Regions from separate parts of the Listeria sp. SHR_NRA_18 genome, predicted to be linked through region 1. Evidence: riboswitches for the same ligand, from Rfam matches in the RefSeq annotation. Region 1 holds a riboswitch; the other holds the start of a gene.

Region 1 (5,056 bases):
AAAGAGTCCGGTTCCGGAACAAACTGGAACGTCATGTAATTTTGTAAAGACACTTCATCCAATTTTGTAGATTTTAGCGCATGCAAGATCGATTTCTTCTCAGAACCCATGTAAAGTTTTCCATCTTCCTCTGCATAGAAAAACGGCTTGATACCGAAAGGATCGCGGGCACCGTAAATTTTCTCCTCTTCTTTATCCCAAATAACAAAACCAAACATACCGCGCAATTGTTCCGCCGTTTTTTCCTTATATTTGGCATATGTAGCAATAATAACCTCTGTATCACTGCTCGTCTCAAACGTCATACCTTCGTTCACCAAGTTCTCGCGCAGCTCCACATAATTATAAATTTCACCATTAAAAATTATCCAATACCGCTCATTCTCATACGTTAGCGGCTGATGACCGTTCTCCACATCAATAATGCTGAGGCGACGGAAACCAAACTGAACATGCTCATCCGTAAAATAACCCTCATCATCGGGGCCACGGTGTGTAATCATGTCATTCATTTGCTTAAACGTTTCCTTCTCTTCGCCAGTAATTTCAGCAATGCGGTCATGTACGCATCCAATAAATCCACACATCGTCACATTTCTCCTCTATTTTTAAACTATTTATGTCCACTTTTTCAACAACGTCTATCATATCATAAATAGGGTTTGTTTGAACAGCATCCCGCAAAAAAAGACCCAGAAAAATCACGTAAACATGAATTTCCTGGATCCTTTATTAAAATTGATGTTTTATGCCTATTCATGAACGCACCGCGAAACACCAGCGGGCCGCACAAGGCTTAGATCCTAGGCAAAAGCGCGTACCGGAGCGGAACGTACTAAAGTACGTGAGCACCGGAACACAGCATTTAACGACGGAGATGAGCCTTGTACGGCCCGCTGGAAGATTTTAATTGTCTGTGTGTTTTAATACTGGACGATCGTGTAACGGTTGAACTTTACGGTTGTTACCATCGTAGTATTTGTTGAATTCTGCAATTTGTTCTTTTGAAACTTCTACTGGTGTCGACATAACATACCATTCCACGTTTTCAGATAGTGGTGGTGTTGTTAATGAACCTAGATAGTGATAGTATGATTTGTTTGTTGGAAGTAATGCTGCTACGTCAATTGGCTCGCTAACAGTTGTTTTTTCGCCTTTTTTAACATTGTTTAAAATACTTTGGAAAGCTGGGTTTGCTTTACCTTCTGTGAAGAAAACGCCGATAACTGCTAGACGGCTATCTTGATTTTCATTTACAAAGTGGGCTTCGATTGGATAATGTTTACCATCTACTGTATGCTCACTTTCTGCATGGAAATGGAATTGATTTAATTCAAATTTGCGTCCGTTGATAGTCGCTTGTCCACCGTCATCCACTTGGATACTGTGGCCATTGTCTACTTCGTCGGTCACTTTTTGATTGTAATTTAATTCAATAGTCCCAGTGTCCTTCATCGGCTCTGTTTTTGCTGTTTCAATGTTGATCGGGGACTGTGTGTCGCCTGCTTCAAATTGCCACGATTTTTGATCATGATAGTCTAAGTGATCCTCGTGTTTCGCTGTTGTTTCTGTTTTTGCTGTTTTTTCCTCTTTTTTCGTGTCGCTTGCATCGCTATTGCCACAACCTGCTACGAGAATAAGTGATGCCGCGATTGCTGAAGCTGCTAATAATTTTGTTTTCATGTTGAAAACTCCTTTCGTTAAGTAACTTAATTATTATATTACATAATGATTCATATGTGTGTGTACTTTTTGTGACGATATCATGGTATTTTTGAGAAAAAACACCCAATAATGTAAAAAACCTAGCTGGATTGGCTCCAAAGCTAGGTTTTAAAATATTAATTTATATTTGCAGTTTGGGATAAAAATTCTTTCATTTGTGACGCTTTGTCCACTTTTTCCCACGGTAAGTCTAAATCTAACCTGCCGAAATGACCAAATGCCGCGGTTTGACGGTAGATGGGACGACGCAAGTCAAGCATTTTAATAATTCCTGCTGGGCGTAGATCGAAAAATTTATTGACTGCATTGATTAAGTCTTGCTCGCTGTAATTGCTCGTTCCGTATGTGTCAATCGAAATGGATACAGGGTGGGCAACTCCGATGGCATAAGCTAGTTGTACTTCTACTTTCTTAGCAAGTCCGGCTGCAACGATGTTTTTAGCAACATAACGCGCGGCATAAGCGCCTGAGCGGTCCACTTTTGTTGGATCCTTACCAGAAAAAGCGCCTCCTCCATGACGTGCGTAACCGCCATATGTGTCTACGATGATTTTGCGACCAGTTAAACCTGCATCCCCTTGAGGTCCACCGATAACGAAGCGGCCAGTTGGATTGATGAAGTATTTCGTTTCCGCGTCAAGAAGCCTTGCATCAATCACTTCTTCTATAACTAGCTTATGCAAGTCTGTTGCGATTTGTTCTTGTGAAATGTCCGGATGATGTTGCGTCGAAATAACGATTGTATCGACGCGAATTGGTTGATTAGTATCATCATATTCTATGGTAACTTGTGTTTTCGCATCTGGGCGTAGATAGGTCAACACATTATTTTTGCGTAATTCCGCGATTTTACGGGATAATGCATGTGCTAATGAGATTGGAAGTGGCATCAATTCTTCGGTTTCATCTGTTGCAAAACCGAACATCAAGCCTTGGTCTCCTGCCCCGATCGCATCGATTGCCGCGTCTTCGGCCAAACCACCCCGAGATTCTAAAGCGACATCCACACCTTGTGCGATATCTGGTGACTGCTCATCAATGGCTGTCAAAACAGCACACGTTTCTGCATCAAAACCATATTTTGCACGGGTGTAGCCAATTTCTTTAATCGTATCGCGCACGATTTTCGGAATATCCACGTAAGTAGACGTTGTTATTTCTCCCGCTACGAGTACCAATCCTGTTGTCACTGTCGTCTCACAAGCCACACGAGCATCAGCATCTTTCGTTAAAATCGCATCCAAAATTGCATCTGAAATCTGATCTGCAATCTTGTCTGGATGTCCATCAGAAACAGATTCTGACGTAAATAAATGACGGTTTCTTGCCATTCTTTGTTTCCTCCTTTTTCTTCTCCATCGCGAAGTGGTTTGCAAAAATGCGAACTTATCGTCTGTTTCCTTGTAGTCTCGTTCACGCTTTTATTGCGACATGTTTTAGCTCCATGCCAACAAAAAAGCCTTCTCCCTATTTGCCAATTGCGCGCGGAATAGAGAGAAGGCTATTATTTACAATACCTTCGCTCTCATCGATCAGGAAATCAATTCCTGCCACAGGTTAGCACCTTACAATACATGTAGGTTGCCGGGTTTCAAAGGGCCAGTCCCTCTACCGCTCTGGATAAGAGTTTAATTTAGTTTTCACGTTATTGTAACATGTTTCAAACTTATTGTCACGCACAAAAAATTTTGCACGCTCGCCCCTACTTCTTTTTTCGAATATCACATGTCCGATTATCTGCCACTACACTGTATCCAAAACGTCCTGCAGGCTTGAGAAATGGCAAATACATAATTAAGCCAATGAGTCCTGTCAGCGGAAAACGCAACAACATCCGACGAATCGCGAAAAAACCTTTCTTGGCGCTTCCATCTGGTGTGATAAGGTGAATTTCACGCATCAGTTCTTCTTGTGAAAAACCGATATCAACTGCTTCTTGAAGTGGCCTCCAGTCGATGACATGCATCCAGTCTAGCCTTTCAAACACGCGTTTCGTAGCTTTGCAAAACCGACAATTTTGATCGTATAAAACGATATCCTTCATTCTTACTCAACTCCTTAAATGACGTTTCTTGTTTACCATTCTCGCCAAACTATGTTAAAATGAATTTTATACATTGGGATTTCCCAGATTGTATGAATGCTTGGTTCACCAAAGGAGAAGAAACTATGATATTTTCGACGTTAACTTTGCTTATTTTTGCGATTTTTATTATCGCTGTATGCATTTTTGAATTTGTTTTAAAATGGCGCTGGTTCAAGTACTTTTTAGCAACAATGGGCTTGATTGCAAGTGCAGTTATTTTCTTTATTAGCTTCTACGGCGGCGGAGTTTCGCAAGCTGAGATCGCGATTTCGATTTTCATCGCTACACTTGGAGAGTATATTTTCTCTCTTATTATTAGCATCGTTGCTTGGATTCGCCGCATGTCGGCTAAGAAAAACGTTTAATGAAGCATCTGAAAAAAGTTGGGCCTCACGCATTGCGGGCTCAACTTTTTTTGTTGCCTAATTACTGGAATTCAGCGACACTAGTTCGTATGTAATGATCGTCGTATCGTTCTCCCAGATGAGCTTAAGTGGCACAGCAATACCATTTGTTTCGCTTTCTCTTGTTGTCCGAACTTCCACTGGCACATCGATGGGATAAATACGATATCCTGCTTTCTCCAACTCAAAAAAGTTATCTGAAATCCGCTTCTCTTTTCCCTTTGTTACAATCATTGTGTTGACTTCTAATGGCATTCCCATGCGTATTACCTCCAATTATTTGATTTTAGTTGTCGCAATGTTTCTTGAATAACGACTTGCATTCCTTCATCGCGCATAAAAAAACTGAATGATTCCTGCTGAACGATGCTTGCTAAATCCCCTGCAATAAGCTTCGGACCCAACGTCTCCATATAATCCACCTGATTCACAAAACCTGCTACATTCGCCAAATAGACGCGTTTGCTGAACGTTCGCTCTGCTGTCTTTACTTCATATTGCGCTATTATATGTAATTTGTCTAATTTTGCGCCGGTTTCTTCCATTGTTTCGCGCCTCGCCGTTTCTTCGTTCGACTCCCCAAGCTCGCCTTTTCCACCAGGAAACTCGATGCCACGGGTTTTATGCGTAGTGAACAGCCAAGTGTCATGAAATTTCGCGATGACGAGCACATCATCTGCTTCTTGTTGGATATCAAAATAAATCGATACCGCATTCCCAAGCGAATCCTGATACGTGTACATGCCTATTCCCTTTCTTTTTTTCGAATTTGTGGTACGATAAAGAGGTTAAAATTCCTAAAAATGAAGGTGAGTCGCAAAATGAAGAAAATCATGTTGGG
Region 2 (5,056 bases), on a different contig from region 1:
GCCGAGTGAGGAAGCGGAGATTAAGCGGATTATTATGTCGCATCAGGCGGATTTTATTGAGTTTCATGATTTCCGGTCGCGTCGTGCTGGTGCGCAGGAATATATTGATTTTCATTTGGTTGTGGCGAATAATCAGACGATCGAGCAGGCGCATTCGCTATGTGATGTGATTGAGAAGGAAATTTATGATTTTTATGCGAAGGCACAAGTGTTGATTCATTTGGAGCCGGAGCAGGAACGAATTTTGACGAAATAACGCGGGCCTTTATGTTACAATACAAGTATGTGAAACGAAAAGTGAGGTGGCGCAAGGATGACATCGATTTTAATTGCGGATGATGATAAGGAAATTGTGGATTTAGTGAAATTATATCTTCAGAATGAGGGCTATACGATTTATTATGCTTATGACGGCGCGCAGGTCTGGGAAACGGTGCAAAAAGAGCAGCTGGATTTGGTTGTGTTGGATATTATGATGCCGAAAATGGATGGTCTGGAGGTCTGTCGATTAATGCGTCAAGAGGGGATTACGACGCCGATTTTGATGCTGAGTGCGAAGGCAGAGGATAATGATAAAATTATGGGACTCTTGACTGGAGCGGATGATTATATGGTGAAGCCGTTTAATCCGCTAGAGTTGTCGGTGCGCGTGAAGGCGATTTTGCGACGGGTGCAGTTGATGCGTCAGGGGAATATGGGTAGTACGCCGCTGAATCAGTTGATTTTAGGCCCCATCGTGATTGATCGGGAGTTGCATACGGTGATGGTGAATGAGAAGGATTTGCATTTGACGACGTCGGAATTTGATATTTTATTTTTGCTGGCGAATGAGCCGGGTCGTGTTTTTAGTTCTGAGCTGATTTTTGAACGGATTTGGCAGGAGAAGGCGCTGGGTGCGAGTAAGACGGTGATGGTGCATATCAGCAATTTACGTGATAAGTTGAAGGATGCGATGGACGGAGAAAATGTGATCAAAACCATTTGGGGAGTAGGTTATAAAATTGAGGTTTAAGCAGTTCATATGGCGAATTTGGCAGCAAATGCATCCATTACAAATCGTTATTTTTGCGTTGTTGTCTTGGTTTGCTAGCTTTGTGGCATTGCGGAGTATCGGTTTGTGGCTCGTTTCGGTGACGCAGGATTCGGTTGTGTTGACTGGGACGACGAAGAGTTTTATTGATTTATTCGGCTACGGTCGTTATGATAAATTGCTGAATTCGCCGTGGCTTATCATGTTAAAATATCTTGGTATGACTGGTGTAGCGCTCGTATTTTTCATTTTTTTCTATTGGCTTTTTAAACAGAATTTACTTAGAAAACAGTTGCGACAGATTAATGAGGCGATACTTCAAGATCAGCCGATGGAGCAGGACAGTTTGATTCCCGAGATTGTGCAGTTGGAGGAGAGCATCGAGAAAATGCGGGTGCACCAGGCGGAATTGATTGAGCAGGAGCAGGAGGCGCAACAGGCAAAAAACGACTTGATTACGAATGTGTCGCATGATTTACGTACGCCGCTGACTTCGATATTGGGTTATTTGAGTTATATTCATGAGGACCGGTATCGCGATGAGGTGGAGTTGCGTCATTATACGGAATTGGTGTATGGAAAAGCGCAAAGACTGCATAAATTGATTGATGATTTGTTTGATTATACGCGTCTTGAGAGCACGGAGTTTCAGATTAAAGAGGATACGCTCGATATGGTGGAATTATTGCGCCAGCTCGTTTCAGAGTACGAACGTTCTGCTGCTGAAAAAGAGGTTCAGATCGTTGAAATGTATGCCGTTGAGAACTTGAAAGTTATGGGGGATGGTATGCAGATTATGCGTTTATTTGAGAATCTGTTTTCGAATGCGCTTCGGTACGGTGCTTCTGGGAAGAAAATCGATATTAGCGCGAAAAAAGAAGCAGGTATGGCGATTATCGAGGTTTCGAACTATGGAGCTGAGATTCCGGCTGGTGATTTACCGCAGTTGTTTGATCGGTTTTATAAAGTGGATAAAAATCGGACGACGACGGGAACAGGGCTCGGTTTGGCGATTGCGAAGTCGATTGTCGAGCGTCATGGTGGACAGGTTTTCGCTACGAGTAGAAAAGGAAAAACGACATTTACGGTGAAGTTACCAGTTACCGAGAGTTAGTAAGGTATGATATTTTGCAAGAAGCAGCGCGTAATAGGGACTTTTCTTACAGAACTGTCATTTTACGCGCGGAATCTTAAGCTTTTCTTTCTAATTTCTTACTCTCCATTTTATCATTTTTAGGTAAGATGTAATCAGGAGGGGAAATTATGAAAAAACAGACATTGATTTTAATTCTCGCTTGTTTGACGATTGTTGCTATTTTAGTTTTTGTATTATTAGGAAGAGATATTCGTGCGACGCCATCGATTGAGGCTAGTAGCGCGCTTGTTGTGAACACGAAACAGGAGAAGGCGCTTTTTGCGGAAGATGTGAATCGCGCGGTTCCGATTGCAAGTATAACGAAATTAATGACGACCTATTTAGTTTTAGAGGCGATACATAAAAAATCTCTTTCTTGGGATGAGATGTTGCCGTTGGGGCGTCTGGATGATCCACAGGCGGTGAGTCTGTACGCGAAAACGGGAACGAAACACTATTCGGTGGAGGATTTATTTGCGGCGATGCTGATTATGTCGGCAAATGATGCGGCGGAGGCTTTGGCTGAGCGAGTGGACGCGGAGCATTTCACGGAGAAAATGAATGCGCGGGCAAAAGAGTTCGGCATGTCAGCGAAGACGCATTTCAGCAGTGCGAGCGGTTTGGATAAGGATGGCGACATGTCGATGTCAACCGCAGCGGATTTGATGATTTTGACGAAACGGTTGTTGAAGGACTATCCGGAAGTGCTGGATACGACATCGCGAACGGATTACGTGACGAAAAAAGGCGATACAATTCATACGACGAATGGTGCGCTCCAAGAAGGCGTGGTAAGCGGGATGGATGGCTTGAAAACGGGTTATACGGATCAAGCTGGGTACTGTTTTGTAGGAACGGCGGTTCAAAATGGAGAGCGAGTCATCTCAATTACGTTGGGTAGTTCGACGGATGAAGGACGAATAAAAGATGCTAAAAAAATGATGGAGTTCGGCTTTTCGAAATAAAATTGAAACTGAATCTTGACAAATCCGACTAAAAACATGTAATATTAATAAACACAAGGCGTGTAAGTGAATGCGTCTAAAAAATAATCTTATCAAGAGTGGTGGAGGGATATGCCCGAAGAAGCCCGGCAACCTAAGTGGATGAATGATTTTATCCATTGCAAGGTGCTAAATCATACAGAGTGTCAGACTCTGAGAGATGAGAGAAAAGCGTAAATTATGCATGTAATTACACCTTTCTTCGCTCAAGTGGCAAGAGAGGTTTTTTGTTTTTAGAAAAAGATTGAGGGTGGAGTTTACTTTGATAAGGCTTAAAAGTGTTGCGAAGGATTATAAGACTCGAAAAAACAATGTGAGAGCAGTGGATGATGTTAATTTGGACATCGCGGACGGTGAAATTTTTGGCGTTGTGGGGTATTCTGGCGCTGGGAAAAGTACGCTGATTCGGATGTTTAACGGTTTGGAGTTGCCGACAGAAGGCACGGTGGAAGTGGATGATTTGTTTATTTCCCAAATTAGAGGGAGTAAATTGCGTAAGGCGCGTCAGCAAATCGGGATGATTTTTCAGCATTTTAATTTGCTTTGGTCGCGTACAGTGTATGATAATATCGCGTTTCCGCTGGAGATTGCGGGAGTGCGTGGCGAGAAGCGGCGTTTTCGAGTGAATGAATTGATTAGACTTGTTGGCTTGGAGGGCAAGGAAGACGCGTATCCTTCTGAGCTAAGTGGTGGTCAGAAGCAGCGTGTTGGGATTGCGCGGGCACTTGCGAATAATCCGAAAGTATTGCTTTGTGATGAGGCGACATCGGCACTCGATCCACAAACGACGGATGAAGTGTTGGAGTTATTGCTCGATATTAATCGCCGTCTGAACTTGACGATTATTGTGATTACGCACGAAATGCACGTTATTCGCAAAATTTGTAATCGTGTGGCGGTCATGGAAGCGGGGCGTGTAGTCGAACTTGGCGATGTTATTGAAGTATTCCAACATCCGAAAGAGTCAGTGACAAAACGGTTTGTGCGCCAAGTAACCGAATCCGATGAGACGGAAGAATTGATTCACATGTTGCTGGAAAACTATTCGGAAGGCAAGCTTGTGAAGCTGCTTTTTGTTGGTGGGAAGGCGACGCAGCCGATTATTTCACAAGTAGCGCAAGACAATAAGGTATTACTCAACATTTTACACGGGAACCTGACGCAAACGCAAAATGGAGCGTACGGGACTTTATATATTCAAATTCAAGGTGAGGAATCGCAAGTCGATGCCACAATCACCCGGTTACGCGAGCTTGAGATAGAAACGGAAGTGATTGAAGGATGAACGATTCGACAGGATATTTCGCAAATGTAGATTGGGACATGATGAAAACAGCCACAGAGGAAACGCTTTACATGACGATTGTTTCGCTGTTCGCGGTCTTCTTCCTAGGCTTGGCTTTGGGGCTCGTTTTATTCTTGACGAACCGTAAAAAGGACGCTGGATCACGGACGGCTTACTGGATAACGGCGATTTTGGTCAACGTGTTCCGGTCGATTCCGTTCATCATTTTAATCGTGTTATTACTTCCGATGACGAAAACGCTTGTCGGTACGATAATTGGGCCTAAAGCGGCGCTACCAGCCTTGATTATTTCAGCGGCTCCATTTTATGCACGAATGGTGGAAATCGCGTTTCGTGAGGTCGACAAGGGCGTTATTGAGGCGGCAAAAGCGATGGGTGCGAACCTATTCACGATTATTGGTAAAGTTTTGATTCCAGAAGCTTTGCCCGCAATCATTTCAGGCATTACCGTGACGGCGATTTCACTGGTTGGCTTCACGGCCATGGCGGGTGTTATCGGTGCAGGCGGGCTCGGAAACGCGGCTTATCTAGAAGGTTTCCAACGAGCACAGCCAGCAGTCACATTAGTTGCGACTATTATT

What was found. Region 1 has a riboswitch for S-adenosylmethionine ahead of metK (methionine adenosyltransferase). Riboswitches for the same ligand answer to the same signal wherever they lie in the genome.
Region 2: linked by a shared signal. The riboswitch ahead of DUK53_RS11920 (methionine ABC transporter ATP-binding protein) and the one ahead of metK (methionine adenosyltransferase) in region 1 are both predicted to bind S-adenosylmethionine.

Annotation. Positions count from the first base shown of each region.
Region 1 covers NZ_QPKR01000001.1:19,105-24,160, reverse strand. The annotation lists gene asnB (asparagine synthase (glutamine-hydrolyzing)) at 1-587, opposite strand, end outside; gene DUK53_RS00210 (carbonic anhydrase) at 907-1,683, opposite strand; gene metK (methionine adenosyltransferase) at 1,842-3,056, opposite strand; SAM riboswitch class I at 3,248-3,352, opposite strand; gene DUK53_RS00200 (thiol-disulfide oxidoreductase DCC family protein) at 3,428-3,769, opposite strand; gene DUK53_RS00195 (hypothetical protein) at 3,895-4,176, shown strand; gene DUK53_RS00190 (DUF2584 domain-containing protein) at 4,234-4,476, opposite strand; gene ytkD (RNA deprotection pyrophosphohydrolase) at 4,482-4,958, opposite strand; gene yidD (membrane protein insertion efficiency factor YidD) at 5,037-5,056, shown strand, end outside.
Region 2 covers NZ_QPKR01000007.1:178,935-183,990, reverse strand. The annotation lists gene DUK53_RS11940 (cation diffusion facilitator family transporter) at 1-256, shown strand, start outside; gene DUK53_RS11935 (response regulator transcription factor) at 314-1,012, shown strand; gene DUK53_RS11930 (sensor histidine kinase) at 996-2,144, shown strand; gene DUK53_RS11925 (D-alanyl-D-alanine carboxypeptidase family protein) at 2,294-3,130, shown strand; SAM riboswitch class I at 3,217-3,336, shown strand; gene DUK53_RS11920 (methionine ABC transporter ATP-binding protein) at 3,432-4,454, shown strand; gene DUK53_RS11915 (methionine ABC transporter permease) at 4,451-5,056, shown strand, end outside.